3 regions of the Serratia sp. HNCC26DJ244 genome follow, and region 1 is predicted to be linked to each of the others. Evidence: predicted binding sites of a transcription regulator. Region 1 holds the regulator's gene; each other region holds the start of a gene.
The links. Region 1 encodes ArgR, which controls arginine synthesis, uptake and breakdown. Its sites were predicted from a motif close to ANTGAATAAAAATACANT; they were not measured.
Positions count from the first base shown of each region.

Region 1 (7,464 bases):
GGCAGCAGTTTCACGCGAGGCTGGGCTGAGCTCGTCAACGTTAGCGAATGCACTTTCCCGCCCATGGCCAAAAGGAGAGTGGCTCATTGCCGAGGCCTTGAAGGTACATCCGGCAGAGATTTGGCCCAGTCGCTATTTTGATCCGCACACCCATCATCTGCTGGATCGGAAAAGTCGCATCAAATCATCTGGGTAATCATGAGAAGCAAAAAGCCGCCGGAACCTATTCCGGCGGCTTATATATTGTGAGCTGAACCAAGCAATCAGTTATTAATAAATTTTTCACCCAGCTCAATATCTTGGTGCAGGACGTCCAGCATGTCATTCAGCGCTTTTTGTTCAAAATCGCTCAGCAGTCCAATGTCTTTCCGTTCTGCAATGCCGTTGACGCCAAGCACTAGGGGTTGTGCAAAGAAACGTGCGTATTTGCCATCACCTTCAACATAGGCACATTCTACGATCCCCTTTTCACCACTCAAGGCGCGCACCAGCGAGAGGCCAAAACGTGCCGCAGCCTGCCCCATGGAGAGCGTAGCGGAGCCACCACCAGCCTTGGCTTCAACCACTTCGGTTCCCGCATTCTGAATGCGTTTGGTTAAATCTGCCACTTCCTGAGAACTAAAGCTGACGCCAGGGATCTGTGACAGTAGAGGCAGAATGGTGACACCGGAGTGGCCGCCAATCACTGCCACATTCAACTCTTCCGGTTGCTTACCTTTCAACTCTGCCACAAACGTATCAGAACGGATAACATCGAGCAAAGTTACCCCAAACAGCTTGTTTTTATCGTAAACACCGGCTTTTTTCATCACTTCAGCAGCAATAGCCACTGTGGTGTTGACCGGGTTGGTAATAATACCAATACAGGCTTTCGGGCAAGTTTTAGCCACTTGTTCCATCAGATTACGCACTATCCCTGCATTAACATTGAACAGATCGGAACGATCCATTCCAGGTTTACGCGCGACACCCGCTGATATCAACACCACATCGGCTCCCTGTAACGCAGGGGTGGCATCTTCACCACTGAAACCTTTAATTTTAACTGCCGTTGGGATATGGCTTAAGTCAACAGCAACGCCTGGTGTAACGGGTGCTATGTCGTAAAGAGAGAGTTCAGAACCTGAAGGAAGTTGGGTCTTGAGTAGAAGGGCGAGGGCTTGGCCAATACCACCAGCAGCACCGAGAACTGCAACTTTCATCCTATACTCCTTTTATTATCTTAAATATATAAACGCCGTGAATTCTTTGGCCCGGGACCTTAATTTATTACTCCTTTTAAAACAACCCATTAACAGTCTGTTTTAGATCTGGCGCAATAAAATGGTCTGCAGCGAGGCTATTTTAGATTAAATGCCCGATGCATTGAGGGCATAGCGCACAATAATCAAAAATAACATGCATTATTTTACAATTAAGTTAACCGCTGTTCACATTACACCCTTACGTAACATAATAACAACATCATTTTAATCATATTACTGCGCCCCCCTGACGTGTTGCTTCTCATTGGAACAGCCTATTCATGAGATAAATATCTTACTAAGGTTGCCTCCTTTCTTCGTCCTCGGTGTATTACTGTTGGTCACCACTACATCAAGTTTGCATAAAAATTCATTTATATGCATAATCAAAACGTCTCCCTCCACATTTCACGGTGTAAAATGCGTAATCCTGCAAAACAGGAAGACCTGACCAAAGCGTTTAAAGCGTTATTGAAAGAAGAAAAGTTCAGTTCACAAGGTGAAATCGTTTTAGCGCTGCAGGAAGAAGGCTTCGAGAATATTAACCAGTCAAAAGTGTCCCGTATGTTAACCAAGTTCGGGGCTGTGCGTACACGTAATGCAAAAATGGAAATGGTGTACTGCCTACCTGCTGAACTCGGTGTCCCCACCACCACCAGTCCGCTAAAAAACCTGGTGCTGGATATCGACCATAATGATGCCATGGTAGTGATTCGTACCAGTCCAGGCGCGGCACAATTGATTGCTCGTTTGTTAGATTCACTGGGGAAAGCAGAAGGGATTCTGGGAACCATTGCAGGTGACGACACTATTTTTATCACCCCAGCCAGCACCTTTACGGCACTTCAGCTCCATGAGGCCATTTTGATGCTGTTCGAGCAGGAGCTTTAGTGCACCCGTCGCCATTCAAACTGCAGGGTTGTTGGTTTCATGACGCGCCCCATCCTTGGGGCTAGACCGAACCCGATCAACACAAGTGTTTTATCAACCCTGTTTTGTCAAACCACCGGGCTATTTTGAGTGTCCATCGATAAAATCAGTCGTTCTCTTGTGACTCTGCTTTATTAGCCAGCGCCGATAACAGTTTGTCATGAATACCGCCAAAGCCGCCATTGCTCATCACCAAAATATGGTCACCTGGCTGCGCCGTTTTGATGATCATCTCCAGCAACGTATCAAGGTCAGCACTCCAATGCGCTGGCTGCACACAGGCCTCTGCCACCTCTGCGATTTGCCATGGAATATGATGAGGCTGAAACAGGAACACTTCATCAGCACGCCCTAAAGAAGGTGCCAGGTCATTTTTGCTGATCCCCATCTTCATGGTGTTTGAACGGGGTTCCAGTACGGCAAGAATACGTGCCGTTCCGCCCACTTTGCCACGCAAAGCCGCCAACGTGGCCAGAATAGCCGTTGGATGATGAGCAAAGTCATCATAAACCGTGACACCAGCCGCCTCTCCACGCAACTCCAAACGACGGCGGGCATTAATAAAATCACCCAACGCCTGGCAAGCATCAGCCGGTTGCACACCAATATGGCGCGTAGCAGCAATCGCCATCAGACCATTATGCATGTTGTGCTCACCCACCAACGACCAGTTAACCTCTCCCACTTTCTCGCCATCGAGGTATACCGCGTAGTGGCTAGCATCCGCTGTCAGCTTCTGCGCACGCCAACTTCCTTCATCGCCGACCCACTCCTGTTCACTCCAACAGCCCATCGCCATCACTTGTTTCAGCTGTGTGTCGTTCTCCGGCAGAATAATTTTGCCCTTGCCCGGCACCAATCGCACCAGATGGTGGAACTGTTTCTGGATCGCTTTCAGATCATCAAAGATATCCGCATGGTCGAACTCAAGGTTGTTCATGATCAGCGTTCGTGGGCTGTAGTGGACAAACTTGGAACGCTTATCGAAGAAGGCACAATCGTATTCATCAGCTTCAATAACAAAGAACGGGCTACCACCGAGGCGCGCAGAAACATCAAAATTACCCGGCACACCCCCAATCACAAAACCCGGCTGGTAACCACAAGCTTCCAGGATCCAGGTTGCCATCCCAGCGGTGGTGGTTTTACCGTGTGTACCTGCCACAGCCAACACCCAGCGATCACGCAATACATGATCATGTAACCACTGAGGGCCCGACACATAAGGGATACCCTGTTCCAATACCGCTTCCACACAGGGATTACCTCGACTCATCGCATTGCCGATGATCACCAAATCGGGTACTGGTATCAATTGAGCGGGGTCATACCCTTGTATCAGGTCAATTCCCTGGTTTTCCAGCAAGGTGCTCATTGGCGGATAAACGTTCGCATCTGAACCTGTCACGTCATGTCCAAGGGAACGAGCCAACATCGCCAGCCCGCCCATAAAGGTGCCACAGATCCCAAGAATATGTATGCGCATTAGCTTTCTCATTTAAGTGCATCGATTTAGTACTTATTCTAACCTTCAAAATCGCACAGAAGAAACGGATTTGCCTATGAATAATGGGTCACTTTGGACTACACTGCTAGCGAAAATGTTAGCAGTGAGCTAACAGGCCGCTATCCATCCGTAACCTCTGGGATTGTGTTATGAAAACGTTAGGCGAATTTATCGTCGAGAAACAACACGACTTCTCTCACGCCACTGGCGAACTATCTGCATTACTTTCCGCCATTAAGCTGGGTGCAAAAATCATTCACCGTGATATCAACAAAGCCGGTTTGGTTGATATTCTGGGAACCAATGGTATTTCAAACGTACAGGGTGAAGCTCAGATGAAGCTAGACCTGTTCGCCAATGAAAAACTCAAAGCCGCATTGAAGGCTCGCGGCGAAGTTGCGGGTATCGCTTCAGAAGAAGAGGACGAGATTGTTATTTTCGAAGGCGAACGCGCTGAAAATGCCAAATACGTCGTGTTGATGGATCCATTGGATGGCTCATCCAATATTGATGTCAACGTCTCAGTCGGAACCATATTCTCCATCTATCGCCGTATCACGCCATTGGGTATTCCCGTCACTGAGGCTGATTTCCTGCAACCGGGTAGCGCGCAGGTTGCTGCTGGTTACGTGGTGTATGGTTCATCCACCATGTTGGTTTATACCACTGGCTATGGCGTACATGCCTTTACCTATGATCCCTCTCTGGGGGTGTTCTGCCTCTCTCACGAGAAAGTCCACTTCCCAGAAACCGCCTGTATGTACTCCATCAACGAAGGTAATTACATCAAATTCCCTCTTGGAGTAAAAAAATACATTAAATACTGCCAGGAACAGGATGAGGCCACTCGGCGTCCTTATACGTCGCGCTATATCGGCTCATTAGTGGCTGACTTCCACCGCAACCTGCTGAAAGGCGGCATCTACATTTATCCAAGCACCGCCAGTCACCCAACCGGCAAACTCCGCTTGCTGTATGAATGCAACCCGATGGCCTTTCTGGCAGAACAGGCGGGCGGAAAAGCCACTGATGGTAAAAAACGCATTCTGGACATTGTGCCGGAACAATTACACCAGCGTGTGCCGTTCTTCGTCGGCACCAAGTCAATGGTGGAAGAAGCAGAGCGTTTTATTGCTGAGTTTCCTGACGAATAACCCCTACCGCCATCAATATTCCCCCCCTCAGCTGCAGGGGGGGAAGGTCTAGGGACGGACCTAATACCCAGTTCAATCCCCCTAGAGCTTGATTAACTAAGACGATGCTTGATCACTGAATCCCTGGGTTCAGTGATGAAAAGGGCAGGAAATCATAAAAGAGTCCGCTATAATAGCGCGCACTCCCTTTCTGGTTTGATTAAAGGAAACCGACATGAGCTTGAATCTGGTCCCCGCTGGCAAAGACCTGCCAGAAGATATTTATGTAGTTATCGAAATCCCGGCTAACGCTGACCCGATCAAATATGAAATCGACAAGGAAACCGGCGCGCTGTTTGTTGACCGTTTCATGTCCACCGCCATGTTCTATCCCTGCAACTATGGCTATATCAACCATACTTTGTCACTGGATGGTGACCCAGTTGATGTGTTGGTACCGACACCTTACCCACTGCAACCCGGTTCTGTGATCCGTTGCCGTCCGGTAGGGGTGTTAAAAATGACCGATGAAGCCGGTGAAGATGCGAAGCTGGTCGCTGTACCACACAGCAAACTGACCAAAGAGTACGATCATGTGAAAGACGTGAACGACCTGCCAGAACTGCTGAAAGCACAGATTACCCACTTCTTTGAGCATTACAAAGATCTGGAAAAAGGCAAATGGGTGAAAGTAGAAGGTTGGGACGACGCCACTGCCGCTAAAGCTGAAATCATCGCCTCTTTCGAACGCGCCAAGAAATAATTCACCGCGCTTTGAAGATCACGACACCGCTCATCGAGCGGTGTCTTTTTTTGCTACTCATCAAGACGCGTTAACCAGTCACCGCTGTCAATCCGCGGAAACCCCTCAACACTGTGCTTATATAGGTAGATCCATGCACTACCATAAGGTGTTTGAATCAGTTCGCGCTGATAATCCTTGGTATTGCTTTTCAACTCATCCAACTCAGCCAAAATTGACGAGTTAATACGATACACCTCACAGTGTATTGTCCCCTCTCCAGGGATCGCCGCCGGGTAGTGGCCCAGATTATAAATCTGATAGCCCTCTAACTCATGTTCACCCAGCCATTGGGCATTGGTCATCCAATGGCTGTTTCCCTGCTTGCGTCGTAAACTGCCATAAACAATTATTCGCATAGCTCAAAACTCAAACTGATAAAGCACATCCAGTGCTTGGGCAAGACCAGATACCGCTTCCAGATACAATCTGGGCATCAAACGGTATCGCAACGTTAGCGTGGCCAATGAATCAAATATCCCCACCCCATATTTTACTTGTAGGCCAGGGAGAATATAGCCACTGACAACCACCTTGGAGCTGTCACCCACCCCCTCGGTATCAAGGGCTAAATTACTTACGCCAAACGCTTCTCCGATTTTACCCACAAGTTGACCACTTTGTGCAACCCCCATACCAATTAACATTGATGTCATGGCATTGCCATCAGCCCCACTACTGCTCAACCCCTGGCCGCGCAGCAGGTAAGACAAGGCTTCCTGTTGGGATAAAGTCGGGTCAGAAAAGACTTCCAACCTTGGTGCATCCGCCATTCCCGTCACCCGCACCCCAGCGGTGACACCATCTTGCGTCGCATCTGGGTTACGGATTGCTTCAATATTCAGCATCGGTTGATCCGCTGGGCCAGAAAACAATAGTAGCCCTTTACGCACAAGGAGATCCTGGCCATAAGCGTGAAAACGACCTGACGGAATATTAATTTGACCATGCAGACCTAACCCGCGCGGATCCTGAACGACACGCAGATCACCACGCAAGCTGGCCTGCAGACCAAAGGCGTCCAGAGTAACATCGTTACCGACATGGATCATCAGATGGCTACTGATAGGGATCAACGCCGAAGCAGGTTGGATCGGTTGGAGCTGGTTATCAAGCATCACCTCATCAGATGAAATGCCTACCGCACTCTCCGGCAACTCCTGTACTGTAATCCTCGCCCATGGGATATCCACTGAACCATTAAGGGAGAGCAGTTGTGGCGTTGCTTCAAACTGTAAATCCGGTGAGACATCAATACGCACCATCGGTGGTATCGTCACACGTAGACGGTTGCCTTTGGCGGCAATCCTCGCACGCCAGGCGGTGATATCCCGCCAGTCAGCATCCCCCGTCAGGTTCAGTTGGCCGTTGGTCGTCGCGAGCAGCCCTTCCAGGGTCGATGTCATGCCATTGAAGTTCAGCACCAGACGCCCTTCGGTCATATCAAACGGCATCCAGTGGCCGACAATAACCGCTTTCTCCAGTGCCAAGCGACCAAATACTAATGGATGCTGCGCACTACCGCCTAATTGCAGATTGGCGTTCAGCCTTCCCGTGGCTTTCTCACCCTGCACCAGAATTGGATTGAGCAGCGCCAGCGAGATATCGCTAATATTCACATTACCGCTGATAGCACGACGCACTTGTGGGTCAGTGACCTGAATGTTGCCATTTAACTGGCCATTATTGGTCAGCTTAATCAACCAGTCAGCTTGCGCCCGCCCCTGGTTCAAAGCGGCATTGAGGTTGATGGTGTCAAAAGCAATCGGCAACGCACTGCCTTGCAGTTGTTGCACCACTTTCACCCCGTTACCCACCAGCGAGACTCTCGCTTGGGGTAATGCACCA
Region 1 covers NZ_JBXUGO010000009.1:92,246-99,709, reverse strand. Annotated here, with positions in the region: gene AC2A06_RS09655 (helix-turn-helix domain-containing protein) at 1-196, shown strand, start outside; gene mdh (malate dehydrogenase) at 264-1,202, opposite strand; gene argR (transcriptional regulator ArgR) at 1,665-2,135, shown strand; gene mpl (UDP-N-acetylmuramate:L-alanyl-gamma-D-glutamyl-meso-diaminopimelate ligase) at 2,281-3,660, opposite strand; gene fbp (class 1 fructose-bisphosphatase) at 3,831-4,835, shown strand; gene ppa (inorganic diphosphatase) at 5,050-5,577, shown strand; gene AC2A06_RS09625 (gamma-glutamylcyclotransferase family protein) at 5,631-5,975, opposite strand; gene tamB (autotransporter assembly complex protein TamB) at 5,979-7,464, opposite strand, start outside.

Region 2 (7,464 bases), on a different contig from region 1:
CACGATTTTAATGACTATGAAGTGGGTAAGCGTCACCAATTGCCGATGATCAACATCCTGACTTTTGACGGCGATATCCGCGAAGAAGCCGAGGTGTTTGATACCCAGGGTGAAGCGAGCACTGCATACAGCGGTGAGCTCCCAGCTCAGTTCCGTGGCCTGGAACGTTTTGCCGCCCGTAAAGCAGTGGTTGCTGCCTTTGAGCAACTTGGCCTGCTTGATGAGATCAAACCCCATGACTTGACGGTGCCTTATGGTGACCGTGGTGGTGTGGTGATTGAACCGATGCTGACCGACCAATGGTATGTGCGTACTGCGCCGCTGGCGAAAGTAGCAGTAGAAGCGGTTGAGCAAGGTGACATTCAGTTCGTACCCAAGCAGTACGAAAACATGTATTTCAGTTGGATGCGCGATATTCAGGATTGGTGTATCTCTCGCCAGCTATGGTGGGGCCACCGCATTCCCGCTTGGTATGACGCGGATGGCAAGGTGTATGTTGGCCGTAACGAAGAAGAAGTGCGCCAGAAGCATAACCTGGGGGCAGATGTGGTGCTCAACCAGGATGAGGATGTGCTGGATACCTGGTTCTCTTCTGGCTTGTGGACTTTCTCCACGCTGGGGTGGCCTGAGCAGACTGAAGCGCTGAAAACCTTCCACCCGACCAGTGTGTTGGTGAGCGGTTTTGACATTATCTTCTTCTGGATTGCCCGCATGATCATGCTGACCATGCATTTCATCAAAGATGAAAATGGCAAACCGCAAGTGCCTTTCAAAACGGTCTATATGACTGGCCTGATCCGTGACGATGAAGGGCAGAAGATGTCCAAGTCGAAAGGCAACGTCATCGACCCGCTGGATATGGTGGACGGGATATCACTGGAAGAATTGCTGGAAAAACGTACCGGCAATATGATGCAGCCGCAATTGGCAGAGAAGATCCGCAAGCGCACTGAGAAGCAGTTCCCCAACGGCATTGAGCCGCACGGTACTGATGCGCTGCGCTTTACTCTGGCGGCACTGGCATCTACCGGGCGTGATATCAACTGGGATATGAAGCGCCTGGAGGGTTACCGTAACTTCTGTAACAAACTGTGGAATGCCAGTCGTTTTGTGCTGATGAATACGGAAGAGCATGACTGCGGTTTTAACGGTGGTGAAATGCAGCTTTCGCTGGCTGACCGCTGGATCCTGGCTGAATTCAACCGCACGGTGAAGGCTTACCGTGAAGCCTTGGATAACTACCGCTTTGATATTGCAGCAAGTATTCTGTATGAATTCACCTGGAACCAGTTCTGTGATTGGTACTTGGAACTGACCAAGCCGATTATCGGTAACGGCAGCGAAGCGGAACAGCGTGGGACGCGTAACACGTTAATTACTGTGCTGGAGGCCTTGTTGCGCTTGGCGCATCCGATCATTCCATTTATCACCGAAACCATCTGGCAGCGTGTGAAGCAGATTAAAGGCATCACCGCCGATACCATTATGCTGCAGCCTTTCCCGGCGTTTGATAGCGCACTGGAAGATCAGCAGGCATTGGATGATCTGGAGTGGATCAAGCAGGCCATCACTGCAGTGCGTAATATCCGTGCTGAAATGAATATCGCGCCAAGTAAACCGCTGGAAGTGCTGCTGCGCAATGCCAATGGTGATGCCCAGCGTCGCGTGTTGGAAAACCAGAGTTTTATTGAAAAACTGGCACGCTTGAGTGCGCTTACGCTGTTACCAGCGGGTGAAAAAGGCCCGGTCTCGGTGACTAAATTGGTGGAAGGTGCTGAGCTGTTGATCCCCATGGCGGGCTTTATCGATAAGGACGCAGAAATTGCGCGCCTGACGAAAGAGATGGCTAAACTGGATGCGGAAATTACCTCGATTGAAGGCAAACTGTCTAATGAGGGCTTTGTTGCTCGTGCGCCAGAAGCGGTGGTCGCCAAGGAACGTGAGCGTCTGGCTGCTTGTCAGCAAGGTAAGGTGAAGCTGCAGGAGCAGCAAGCGACGATTGCCGCGCTGTAATCAGCGCGGGTAAGTTGCACTAAAGCTAATTGATGTCAAAAACAGGCGATATCAAAAACAGGTAACACAAAAACAGCGGCAAACCACCGCTGTTTTTGCTTTCCGGTTGCCGCTTGATTGAGGGAGGGAGTCTATGACAGCATTGATACGCATGATCACGGTTGAAGATAACGCCGCGATTGCCGATGTTATTCGTACCGTTTCAGCCGAACATGGCCTGACGGCAGATAAAGGCTATGCCGTTGCCGATCCGATTCTGGATACACTATTTCAGTTCTATAGCCAGCCACGCAGCGCCTATTGGGTGGTGGAGCTGGAGGGCCAAGTGGTGGGGGGCGGTGGGGTCGCGCCATTACAAGGGGGCGATCCGGCTATCTGTGAATTACAGAAGATGTATTTCCTGCCGATAGTCCGTGGCAAAGGCTTGGCGAAACGCTTAGCCCTTCAGGCGTTGGATTTTGCCCGCCAACAAGGGTTCCAGCGTTGTTATTTAGAGACCACTGCGACCCTACAGAGTGCGATAGACCTGTATCAGCATCTTGGTTTTGAGCTTCTCGAGTGCGCTATGGGCGATACTGGCCACGGTGATTGCGAAGTAGCGATGCTAAAAACACTGTGAACCTGGCAAGACCCGAGCAACTTGCAGTATGACGGGTATTGCCAGGATAATCAGCAGGTTGGCACCCCGCTGTGGAAACGGAACTCCGTATCTGGTGACTGGATTAACTGAGCTTCAATACGGCCAAAATAATCCACCCGTTCGCTAATATCGCCCCCCGCCACCTGCTGCGCCAGTGTCAGGTAATCTTGATAATGGCGCGCCTCAGAGCGTAGTAGCGAAACATAGAACCGGTTCAATTCATCATCCAGAAACGGCGCCAGTTTGGCAAAACGCTCACAGGATCGCGCTTCGATATAAGCCCCGCAGATCAGTTTATCGATCAAGGTGGCCGGGTCATGGGTACGTACCTCGCGGATCATCCCTTTGGCATAGCGGCTGGCGGTGATCTTTTTATACGGGATCTGCCGTATCCGCATGATTTCCAACACTTGCGAGAAATGATGAAGTTCTTCTTTAATCAGTAAGACCATCTTTTCCAGCAAATCAGCGCCATAGGCGGTGTCGTTTTTCGGCAAGATCTTTTTGGTGAGCGTACTTTGCTGGAACAGGACTTCCGGCACCTGTTGCTCTTCATGCACAAACGCCTCATAGGGCTTAAGCAGAGCCAGCAAAGCCTCACCGCTCTGTTTATCGGCTACATAGCGGCGGATCAGCCACATACCGGTTTGCGCGGCTTTTAGCTCACAAACCAGGTGGTCGGTCAGTAGCAGTGGCAAGTTTTCAGAGCGGCGTGCAATCGCTATCCAGCTATCTGGTGTTTCACAGTGCAGGAAGTTGAGAATAGGGGATAAGAGTGATGCGGTGTTCATGGTATCCAGTGGTAACCGGGCCGGTAGCTATCTAACGGCCCGTCATATTTAATTATTAATTAATGGCGTTTGCCGTCGTCGTCTTCGTCAATAAAGTCGCCGTCTTCGTCATCACCCTCTTCACCATTAGGGTCTTCATAATAGGTGCCCCAACCGTCGTAGTGGACACCATGTTTTTCTGCCAGGGTGATCAATTGTTCTACCTGACTGTCGATCAATTCGGCATTCAGGGCAACTTCACTGATCACATCACAGCACATAACCAGGTTGCCATCTTCCACTTCCAGCTCTTCAGCGTCGGTCACTTCGTAACCCAGTTTAAAAGCTTCAACGGCCGCTTGTTCCAAAACTTCAAACTTTTCAGCAGAGAAATGGTGCTCAATGGTGTAGAGCGCATCCGGATCACTGCCGTCTTCCAGCAGTTCTTCGATGATCAGGCGGGTTTCTTCGCGTTGTTCTTCCAGCAGTTCACGGTTTGCCATGTCTCTATCCTCAATAAAATGGCTTTATCTCTTCTATTTTCACATACCGTTGCCACTGCTGCCATGGTAAAGATAAAAGATTTCTTTATCAGGGTTGAATTTGAATATTCATTCATATATTGTGAATTTTAATTCAAACAAAAATAAGGATAGATGGAGATGAGCCAAATGAACCCGTTCTATAATCGGCACTTTTTGAGGTTAATGGATTTTACCCCCAGTGAGATCCAGTCCCTGCTGCAACTGGCGGCTAACTTGAAGCAGGCCAAGAAGCAAGGCCAGGAAACGCAACATCTTCAGGGTAAAAACATTGCGCTCATCTTCGAAAAAGACTCAACCCGTACCCGATGCTCTTTCGAAGTTGCCGCATTCGACCAAGGGGCTCAGGTCACCTATCTTGGCCCAAGCGGTAGTCAAATCGGCCATAAAGAATCAATGAAAGACACGGCGCGTGTCCTTGGCCGCCTGTACGACGGTATTCAATATCGTGGTTTTGGTCAGCATCTGGTGGACACACTGGCAGAATATGCCGGGGTACCGGTATGGAATGGCCTGACTAACGAGTTCCACCCGACCCAGTTGCTGGCGGATTTACTGACCATGATTGAGCATCTGCCGGGTAAGAACTTGAGTGAAATGAAACTGGCCTATATGGGGGATGCCCATAACAATATGGGTAATACGCTGCTGGAAGCAGCGGCTCTGGTGGGGTTGGATCTGCGTTTGGTGGCACCGAAGGCCTGCTGGCCACAGGCGCAACTGGTGGCTGAATGTCAGGCGCTGGCGCAGCAGACCGGCGGGAAAATTACCCTGACAGAGAATGTTGCCGAAGGGGTACAAGGTGCCGACTTCCTCTATACCGACGTTTGGGTTTCTATGGGTGAGCCCAAAGAGGTCTGGCAGGAACGAATTGCCCAGTTGCTGCCTTATCAGGTGAATATGGCGATGGTTAAACTGACCGGTAACCCACAGGTGAAATTTCTCCATTGCCTACCAGCCTTTCACGATGACCAAACCACCTTGGGTAAACAGATGGCGCAACAGTATGGCTTGTCTGGGGGCATGGAAGTGACTAACGAGGTGTTTGAGTCCCCGCATAGTGTGGTATTTGATCAGGCAGAAAATCGCCTGCATACCATCAAGGCGGTGATGGTCGCGACATTAAGTAGTAACGCCCAGTAAATTAATGAGTATAGGGGCAAAACCTGCCCCTATAGGCTAGCCCTCCCCGATATTCTCTTTAATAAACCTGCGCACTTTACCCACCAAATTGATTGAATCTGGCTATAGTTCTTTTGGCTATATGAAATAACAGATTAACCTTTGCTTGCGGCTGTGCAACGTTCTACCGTGACCCCCTGACGGTGAAAATACCGTACAAAAACAAATGCTAATTGCTCATTTTCGGTTTAATGTTCGAGTCAAAGTGACCCAAGTTCATTTAAGTTGCCATTCCCCCTGCGCAGCTTGAATTACGGACAGGGATAAAGGAATATTTTCATGAAAAATAAAGTATTGTCGCTTTTTATTCTTGCTGCTCTCTCCAGCACTGCATGGGCCGCTACGCCACCGAATACGTTGGTGGTGGTGCAGTCATTAGAGGATATCGTTAGCTTGGATCCGGCAGAAGCCAATGAACTGTCCAGTATCCAAACCGTACCCAGTCTCTATCAGCGTTTAGTGCAAGCTGATCGTGATAACCCGGCCAAGGTGATCCCCGTATTGGCAGAAAGCTGGCAGGATGATGCGGCGGCTAAAACCTTAACCATCAAACTGCGTCCGCAGGCCACTTTCTCTTCGGGCAACCCATTGACGGCGGATGATGTCATTTTCTCTTATACCCGCGCGGTGAAAATGAATAAATCACCGGCGTTTATCCTCAATGTGCTCGGTTGGCAGCCCGAGAATATTGAACAACAATTGAAGAAGGTTGATGATCATACCGTGCAACTGAGTTGGACGGCGGATGTCAGCCCGGCGGTCGCGTTGAATATTCTCTCTACCCCCATTGCCTCCATTGTCGATAGCAAAGTGGTGCAAGCCAATGTGAAAGGGGATGATCTCGGTAATACTTGGCTGAAGTTGCACTCTGCGGGCAGCGGCCCGTTTAAAATGCGCGTTTATCAGCCTCATCAAGCCATTGTGCTGGATGCCAACCTTACTTCTCCCGGTGATAAGCCGTTACTCCAGAACATCATTATCAAGAATGTGTCTGACCCGAGTGCGCGCCGTCTGTTGATCCAACAAGGGGATGCTGACATCGCTCGCGAGCTGGGCCCAGACCAGACCAGTGCGTTGAAAAACCAGCCTGGCGTGCAAGTGTTGGAAATTCCGTCGGCTGAACAGAACTATTTGGTGTTTAATACCGCCAACCGGGCCAACCCGCTGTTGAACAACCCGGCTTTCTGGGAGGCCGCACGCTATTTGGTGGATTATCAAGGCATCACCCAGGATCTGCTAAAAGGGCAATATTTTATTCACCAAAGCTTCCTGCCTGTGGGCCTGCCAGGGGCATTGGAAGATAAGCCCTTCAGTTTTGATCCGGCCAAAGCCAAGGCTATCTTGGAAAAAGCCGGCATCACCAATGCGACTCTGACCCTGGATGTAGAAAATAAGCCTCCGTTTATCACCATTGCTCAGTCGCTGCAGGCCAGTTTTGCCCAAGGTGGGGTGAAACTTGAGCTATTGCCTGCGGCGGGCAGCCAGGTCTATGCTCGTGTCCGTGCCAAACAGCATCAAGCGGCAATCCGTCTGTGGATCCCCGATTATTTCGATGCCCATTCCAATGCCAGCACCTTCGCGTATAACGATGGCAAAAGCAGCACCGTCGCCGGGCTCAATGGCTGGCAGATCCCTGAGCTGAATAAACAGACGCTGGAAGCGGTGGCAGAGGCTGATCCGGCTAAGCGTGCGGCACGTTATACTGCCCTGCAGCAGGCGTTACAGCAAAGTTCGCCCTATGTGTTTATCGATCAGGCTAAAACGCAGGTGGTGCTGCGTGATAACGTGAAAGGCTATCAACAAGGACTAAATGCAGATATGGTCTATTATGACCGTGTTAGTAAATAATCAGGATAACCATGTCGGTAGGGATAAAATTCACGCCGGGAAATATTGCCCGGCGTCGTCTTAAGGGATTGTCGCAGGGTCTGTTCACACTGGTACTGACCCTGTTCGGCCTATTATTGATTACCTTTCTGCTTTCTGCGTTGTCGCCGGTTGATCGGGTCTTGCAGATTGTTGGTGATCATGCCAGCGCTGCAACTTATGAGCAGGTTAAACACCAGCTTGGCCTCGATCGCTCTTTACCGGTGCAGTTTTGGCACTATCTACAGCGGCTCGCCCAGGGTGATCTGGGTAATGTCAGTGCTACGGGGCAACCCGTGTTGCAGGAATTGCTGCGCGTGTTCCCTGCAACCTTGGAACTCGCCACCTTGTCGCTGGTGGTCGGTGCGACCTTAGGGGTGCTGTTGGGCGTGTTGTGTGCACGTTTTGTCGGTAGCAAGCTGGATATTACTGTGCGCTTGATGACCTTGTT
Region 2 covers NZ_JBXUGO010000002.1:43,532-50,995, forward strand. Annotated here, with positions in the region: gene AC2A06_RS01820 (valine--tRNA ligase) at 1-2,013, shown strand, start outside; gene AC2A06_RS01825 (GNAT family N-acetyltransferase) at 2,159-2,632, shown strand; gene miaE (tRNA isopentenyl-2-thiomethyl-A-37 hydroxylase MiaE) at 2,683-3,444, opposite strand; gene rraB (ribonuclease E inhibitor RraB) at 3,504-3,926, opposite strand; gene argF (ornithine carbamoyltransferase) at 4,086-5,108, shown strand; gene AC2A06_RS01845 (ABC transporter substrate-binding protein) at 5,427-6,995, shown strand; gene AC2A06_RS01850 (ABC transporter permease) at 7,007-7,464, shown strand, end outside.
Region 2: argF (ornithine carbamoyltransferase) is a predicted target of ArgR. The motif match lies at 4,047-4,064, and genes of this name have one in related genera.

Region 3 (7,464 bases), on a different contig from region 1:
GCCCCCGCCGCCATCCAGTTTTGTACCGCTTGATAGGTCGCGTTATTACGGGTAAACAGCGAAGGGGCCGAAGATTGAATCTTTGTCAGTTGCACAGAGTAATCATTACCGTTGATCGGCACCCCCCTGGCATTAGGCTGGCTCTCTAGCTCTAGCGATTGATCCAGATGGCCATCTTTATACTGTTGCCCACGATCAGTTGGCTTTGACGAACAACCAGCCAGTGCTGCAATCACTAACCCACCCAGCAGGTACTTACACCAACGTTCTTTCATTATATTCGCTCTCTCAGACTGATCTGCTTTCTACCCGTCACCATTCTCGTGTAGCGCGGTTGGCGGCCCTAGCTCCCTCTGGAGCTTGCTTCGCGGCAGACTGGCTAATCACTACGCCGCGACGTGCAACACACCGAAAAACTGGCTGAACGATAACAAACAGCTATTAATAAAGGAATCTCTCGCGCTAAAAATTTCCCGCCAAATGTTAATGGCGAAAAAAAAGACAATTTGTGGACTAATTCAGCACAAAGATAGCTTTCGATGAATTATCTGTAAAAAGAGTTTGCAACAAAGTGTGCGGAGAGTATAGTGCGCATCCATCGGACGCGGGGTGGAGCAGCCTGGTAGCTCGTCGGGCTCATAACCCGAAGGTCGTCGGTTCAAATCCGGCCTCCGCAACCAATCAATACTGTGGTAATAATTACAGATAAAAGATTGGATTCGATGAAAAAACAGGTATTATACGGACGCGGGGTGGAGCAGCCTGGTAGCTCGTCGGGCTCATAACCCGAAGGTCGTCGGTTCAAATCCGGCCTCCGCAACCAACTTACTGTCTAACAACTTGTTGTTAACCATAGTAATGTTGTAGTGATAATATCAGCATCAAGACGGACGCGGGGTGGAGCAGCCTGGTAGCTCGTCGGGCTCATAACCCGAAGGTCGTCGGTTCAAATCCGGCCTCCGCAACCAATCTTGAGTGGTACAAGCAAGCACCTTAACGGGTGTTTTTTTTGTGTCTATCATTTATCTTCCCCCTTGATACTCAACCACGTGCCTGCGCGCCACCATTGGCAAAATAGGCTTTGATTCCGGCCAAAATAGATTGGGCTATCTGCTGCTGAAACTGACTGGTGCGCAGTTTACGCTCCTCTTCCGGGTTACTGATAAATGCCGTTTCCACCAGAATGGAAGGAATATCCGGTGCTTTGAGCACAGCAAACCCCGCCTGATCGACCCGGTTCTTGTGCAAACGGTTAATTTTCCCCATACGAGTCAGCACTTCCCGGCCAAATTTCAGGCTGTCATTGATGGTCGCCGTCTGCAGTAGATCAAACATGGTGTGATCAAGATAGCGATCACCACTTTTGCTTACCCCACCAATATCATCGGCGGCGTTCTGTGTTTGTGCCAGAAACTTGGCGGTATTACTGGTAGCGCCTTTGGTGGATAGGGCAAAAACGGAAGATCCCCGAGCGCTATGGTTGGAAAAAGCATCAGCATGGATCGAAACAAACAGATCTGCCCGTTGCTTGCGTGCTTTCGCCACACGCACTTTCAATGGAATAAACACATCTTCATTGCGTGTCATAAAGACTTGCATATTGGGTTCACGCTTGATCAGCGCGCTCAACCGGCGGGCAATTTGCAACACAATGTCTTTTTCGCGGGTTTTATTTCTACCAATAGCACCAGGATCTTCTCCACCGTGACCAGGATCCAGCATGATCACAATAGGCCTGTCACGCCCTGCCTTACCCACCGCTGGGGTTTGTGCCGGGGCGGGTAATGTGCGTTCCACATCGCCTTTATTATAATCCTCCAGTAATGCCAGCAACGGGTCGTACTCTTCACCGCTGCTTGCTTTAGCAGGATAGAGATCCATAACCAGGCGGTTACGATACTCAGCAACCGGTGACAGGGTAAACAGGTGTGAACTTACACGTTGCTTGAGTTCTAGTACCAATCTGACGGTATCTTTATCGAACTGACCCACTCGCACCTGTTTCAAATAAGGGTCTTCCTTGCGTACCTGCCCGGCGATACCTTTAAGCACCGAGTTAAGATGCACCCCTTCCACGTCAATGACGATTCGCTCTGGATTAGCCAATGCAAACTGCTGATACTTCAATGGAATATTAGATTCCAGCGTTACCCGGGTATAGGTCGAGGAGGGCCAGATGCGGACCGCAATCACCGAAGCAGCAGCAGCGAAGCCAACGCGGCTCACACTCAGCAACCAAGTTGCGGCTACTCCTTGTAAAAGACGACGACGAGTCTGATGGTGGTTAGCGTTAGGCATGTGGCTCCAGCAATAGTAAAAATTTTTACCCGTCACTCTTCAAGCTACAGGGTTTTTATCTATAACCCGTATAAAATTTGCTATAACCGATAGAAAAACAAGCATAATTGCAAAACTTTAACTAATCTCGACAACCCTGTCATCTTTAATGGTTTTCAATTTACTCATCTATTGTGGTGAATAATTCGCGTTATTCTCAAGCAGGTAAAGCAAAGACATGCGCCAAAACCTGAATAACAACCGCCAGATCACTCACCTAACGGGCAGTTTCAGATTATTTCCCTCTTGCCATTTACGCCATAAAAGAATAAAAATACAAAAATACCGTATAAATATGCAAAGAGGTTTTGCCGTGAAGGAACGTAGCACAGAGCTGGTCCAAGGATTCCGTCACTCAGTTCCCTATATCAACGCTCACCGTGGCAAAACGTTTGTCATCATGCTCGGTGGGGAAGCCATTGAGCATGAAAACTTCACCAGTATCGTCAATGATATTGGGTTATTACATAGTTTGGGGATCCGTCTGGTGGTGGTCTATGGCGCACGCCCACAAATCGATAGCAATCTGGCCCTACATCATTGTGAGCCCATTTATCATAAACATGTCCGTGTGACTGACGCTCAAGCCTTAGAGTTGGTGAAACAGGCTGCTGGCTTGTTACAACTGGATATCACGGCACGGCTCTCAATGAGCCTCAACAATACCCCATTGCAAGGGGCGCATATCAATGTCGTCAGCGGTAACTTTGTCATTGCCCAACCGTTGGGGGTGGATGATGGCGTAGATTACTGCCACAGTGGCCGTATCCGCCGCATTGACCAGGAAGCCATCCACCGTCAGTTAGACAGCAACGCCATTGTCTTGATTGGCCCTGTCGCGGTATCAGTCACTGGCGAAAGTTTTAACCTGACCTCCGAAGAAGTCGCTACACAGTTGGCGATCAAATTGCAGGCGGAAAAAATGATCGGCTTTTGCTCTTCACAAGGGGTGACGGATAAGCAAGGGAATATTATCTCCGAATTGTTCCCTAACGATGCGCAAAAACGCATTGAACAACTGGAAGAGTCTGGCGATTACTACTCCGGTACGGTACGTTTCCTGCGCGGTGCAGTCAAAGCCTGCAGTAGCGGTGTACGCCGTTGCCATTTGATCAGCTACCAGGAAGATGGAGCCTTGCTACAAGAGCTATTCTCACGGGATGGCATCGGCACCCAGATAGTGATGGAGAGTGCCGAACAGGTACGCAATGCGACCATCAATGATATTGGCGGCATACTGGAGCTTATCCGCCCACTGGAGCAGCAAGGGATCCTGGTACGCCGCTCGCGGGAACAACTTGAGATGGAAATCGACAAATTTACCATTATCGAGCGGGATAACCTGACCATTGCCTGTGCGGCACTCTACCCCTTCCCGGAAGAGAAGATCGGTGAAATGGCCTGTGTTGCGGTACACCCGGATTACCGCAGTTCATCACGCGGTGAAATGCTGCTGCAACGGGTAGAAAGCCAGGCGCGTCAAATGGGGCTGCAGAAACTGTTTGTGCTCACGACCCGCAGCATTCACTGGTTCCAGGAACGGGGCTTCACCCCGGCGGAAGTAGACGTATTGCCGATGAAAAAACAGGCGTTGTACAACTACCAACGTCGCTCAAAAATCCTGTTGGCGAATCTCTGACTGTTTATACTCGTCATCATTCAAGCTGCAGGGGCGAGGCCCAGGGACGGGCCGAGTAATTGTCGCGTAGCGACCGCCTGAGTTGGCAAAGGCGCGGGTTATCAGGGGCCACGCCTTTGGCCCCTGATTCGGTCGCAGGCGCAATCAGTTCATAGTATGGAAAACATAAGGCGACCGAAATTTGTCACAAAAATACAATATATTGAATTTTATACCTTAAATTTGTCTCAATACAGAATGTTGACAGAAAATATATGGGGATCCCTCAGGTTCCTAAGCAATTTATCCAAACAAATTCACCATTAACCAAAATCACGGACTGCTCATCAATTGCAGCCGTTCGGCCAAACCACTACGGCGCTGTGTTGGAGTGCGAATCGCCCCCATCAGCACCTTATCGGTAACATAAAGCGAGAGCTGCTTACGAGCACGGGTAATTGCGGTATACAGCAGTTCGCGAGTGAGTAGCGGCAGAAAGTCAGGGGGTAACACCAGTACCGTATGTTCAAACTCTGAGCCTTGGGATTTATGTACCGTCATGGCATAGGCGGTTTCGTGCTCTGGCAAGCGGCTCGGTTGCACCGATTTAATTGAACCATCCGGTAATGGGAAATAAACCCGCAGGTTGCCTTCTTCATCGGGCAAAGCGATACCAATATCGCCATTGAATAAGCCCAAGGCACTATCGTTTCGGCTAATCATCACCGGACGCCCTGGGTACCAACGCCCTGCCGCCGCATTACGCTGGATCAACCCCACTCGCTGCAAGCCGCTTTCAATACGTTGATTCAACCCAGCAACGCCAAATGGCCCGTCTCTCAGCGCGCACAAGAGTTGAAAGTCACCGAACGCGGTCAGGATGGTGGCAGCCCCGGCGCCGGTAGCCACCAGCCGTAGATAAGCACCATAACCATCAACACAGGTATCCAGTAACTGTTGATAATCTTCAGTTTCAACCAATGGATAGGCAGACACATCGGCGTAGCCGCTATTTAGCACCGCCATAGCACGCTTAGCCTCACCGGCATTCACCGCCAACGCTAACTGCCCAATACCGGAGTTGGCGTCAAACCGATAACTCTTACGCAGTAAGCACAGGCTATCACGCACCAAGGGCCCGTCCCCCACCCATTGCCGGGGTATTGAGCACCCGGTCAAGCGCGTCAACTGTTCAGCTCGACTCTCACTATAACCCTGCTCGGCAAATTGACAGATATCCCCCAGCACCGCCCCCGCCTCTACAGACGCTAACTGATCACGATCCCCCAGGAAAATCACCCGCGCATTAGCGGGTAAAGCAGCAATTAAACGCGCCATCATCGGTAAGTCCACCATTGAGGCTTCATCCACCACCAATACATCCAGATGCAGTGGGTTACCCCGGTGGTAACGCATCCGCTGGCTGTTTGGCTGAGCGCCAAGCAAACGGTGTAACGTTGCTGCCTCTGTCGGGAATAATGCCCGCTGCTCCGTGGTTAAATTTAACTGCTGACTGGCACGGCCTAAGGACTCCGTCAGGCGCGCCGCTGCTTTGCCCGTCGGGGCCGCAAGCTGGATACGTAAGTGCTCACTGTGGTTCAACTGGACCAATGCCGCCAACAATTTAGCGACGGTGGTGGTTTTCCCCGTGCCTGGTCCACCAGAGATCACCGCAATACGCCGTGTCACCGCAACGGCTGCGGCAATTTTTTGCCAATCAGGTTCAGCGGTTGTCTCGCCAAACAGTTGATCGAGGATGGTGCGCAGTGGCGCTTCCTCCATCAACAGAGGTGAACTCTCACTGCCGATAAAGGCCGCCACCTCACCCTCGTTTTGCCACATACGTTGCAAATAGAGCCGTTGTTGTTGCAGCACCATGGGGGTCGCAGCACTACCATCACTCACTGCCGGCGTTGCCAGTAAGCACTGTTGCCAACCAGCCAGATCCGGTTGCCCACAGGCTTGCCAGGCAGCCAATGCCAACTCAGGTTGACGGCCATGGAACAAATTTTCCGGTAACAGTTGCTCGAGCAACAAACAGACATGCCCTGCCCCGGCATCTGCACTCAAGCAAGCGGCAGCCAGCAGCAGTGCGGGTTGATCTTCGCTGGCCACCACCTGGGCAAATTGCACATCTAACGGGCGCAACACCCCCAACGCCAATGCCTGATTCAGGATATTGATCATTGCTCCACCTCAAGGGCCAGGGGTTCACCACTAAACAGGCGATCCATCCCTTCGACTAACGCCAGTGGCGGGCGGCAAGTAAAGATACCGTTGCCAACCTGTTCGCTATCCACGCCGCGTAGAAATAGATAAATCACCCCGCCGAAATGGTGCTCATAATCGTAATCCACCAGACGATGGCGCAAATAACGATGCAGCGCCAAGGTATAGAGTTGATATTGCAGGTCGTAGCGGTGTTGAACCATCGCCTGCTCCATGGCTTGCTGGGTATAAGCGCCGCTGTTATCGCCCAACCAGTTGGATTTGTAATCCAGCAAGTAGTATTTCCCTTGCCAGCAGAACACCAAATCAATAAAGCCTTTCAGCATCCCTTGCACCTGTTGGAAATTGAGTTCCGGGCAATGGGCAGACAGCGCATCATAGCGTTTTATCAGCTTATCCAACTCGCTCGCCTGCAACAGCCGATTAATCGGCAAATAAAACTGTAACTCCGCCTGCCGGGCCCCAGCAGGTAGCGCTGAAAGCATCACCCCGCTGTGATTAAGCGGCGTATTGAGCACCGTTTGCATCCAGTGATACAAAACCGGTAACCAATGCGGCTCTACGCCCTGTTTCTGCACTTGTTCCAGCAACCACGCTTGATCTAACGGTTGAGTGAAATCCCATTCTTCAAACAAACTATGCAGAAACGTCCCGGGTGCTGCGCCGCGTGGAAAAGTATGGGGGGTCAGGGTGGTGACACTCTCTACCGATTGCTCGCCAATAGCCTCAATATCCAGGCGCGGTAACAACTCCAGTACGCGACTCGAACCATGCTGCTGCAACCCGGTATAGCTGGTGACACGCCATGAATCTTGATATTGCCGTGAGAACTGCCTGGCGACTAACTCAGTGACCGTAGTCTGTTGTGGCTGCCAGAGATGTTCATCTGGCGTATCCACCCATGCAAAGGCCATCTCCTTGGCTGACAACTGCTGTAAACAGGCTTTAAGGTAGTCGGCATCACCCGCTTGCCCAGCCTGTAACAGATAACCCAGGGCGCTACGGTGCAAATCCGTCTCACCTTGTTTCTTACGCATCCCCAGAAAGAGTGGGGCGAGACCGATGCTACAGTGATAAACCGAACGGGTTAGCGCCACATACAGTAACCGCAAGTCTTCGGCCAGACGTTCTTCTTCTGCCCAGGCCTGACTCTCTTCATTGGCGTTAAGGTCCAGCAACGCCTGAAACGTTTGGCGGTCATGGTATAGCCCTTGTTGTTGCTGGCGAGCATGGGCGACAAAAGGCAGCCACACCAGATTGAACTCCAACCCTTTGGATTT
Region 3 covers NZ_JBXUGO010000015.1:36,130-43,593, reverse strand. Annotated here, with positions in the region: gene mltA (murein transglycosylase A) at 1-275, opposite strand, end outside; tRNA gene AC2A06_RS12910 (tRNA-Met) at 604-680, shown strand; tRNA gene AC2A06_RS12905 (tRNA-Met) at 747-823, shown strand; tRNA gene AC2A06_RS12900 (tRNA-Met) at 892-968, shown strand; gene amiC (N-acetylmuramoyl-L-alanine amidase AmiC) at 1,042-2,298, opposite strand; gene argA (amino-acid N-acetyltransferase) at 2,633-3,976, shown strand; gene recD (exodeoxyribonuclease V subunit alpha) at 4,289-6,142, opposite strand; gene recB (exodeoxyribonuclease V subunit beta) at 6,139-7,464, opposite strand, start outside.
Region 3: argA (amino-acid N-acetyltransferase) is a predicted target of ArgR. The motif match lies at 2,601-2,618, and genes of this name have one in related genera.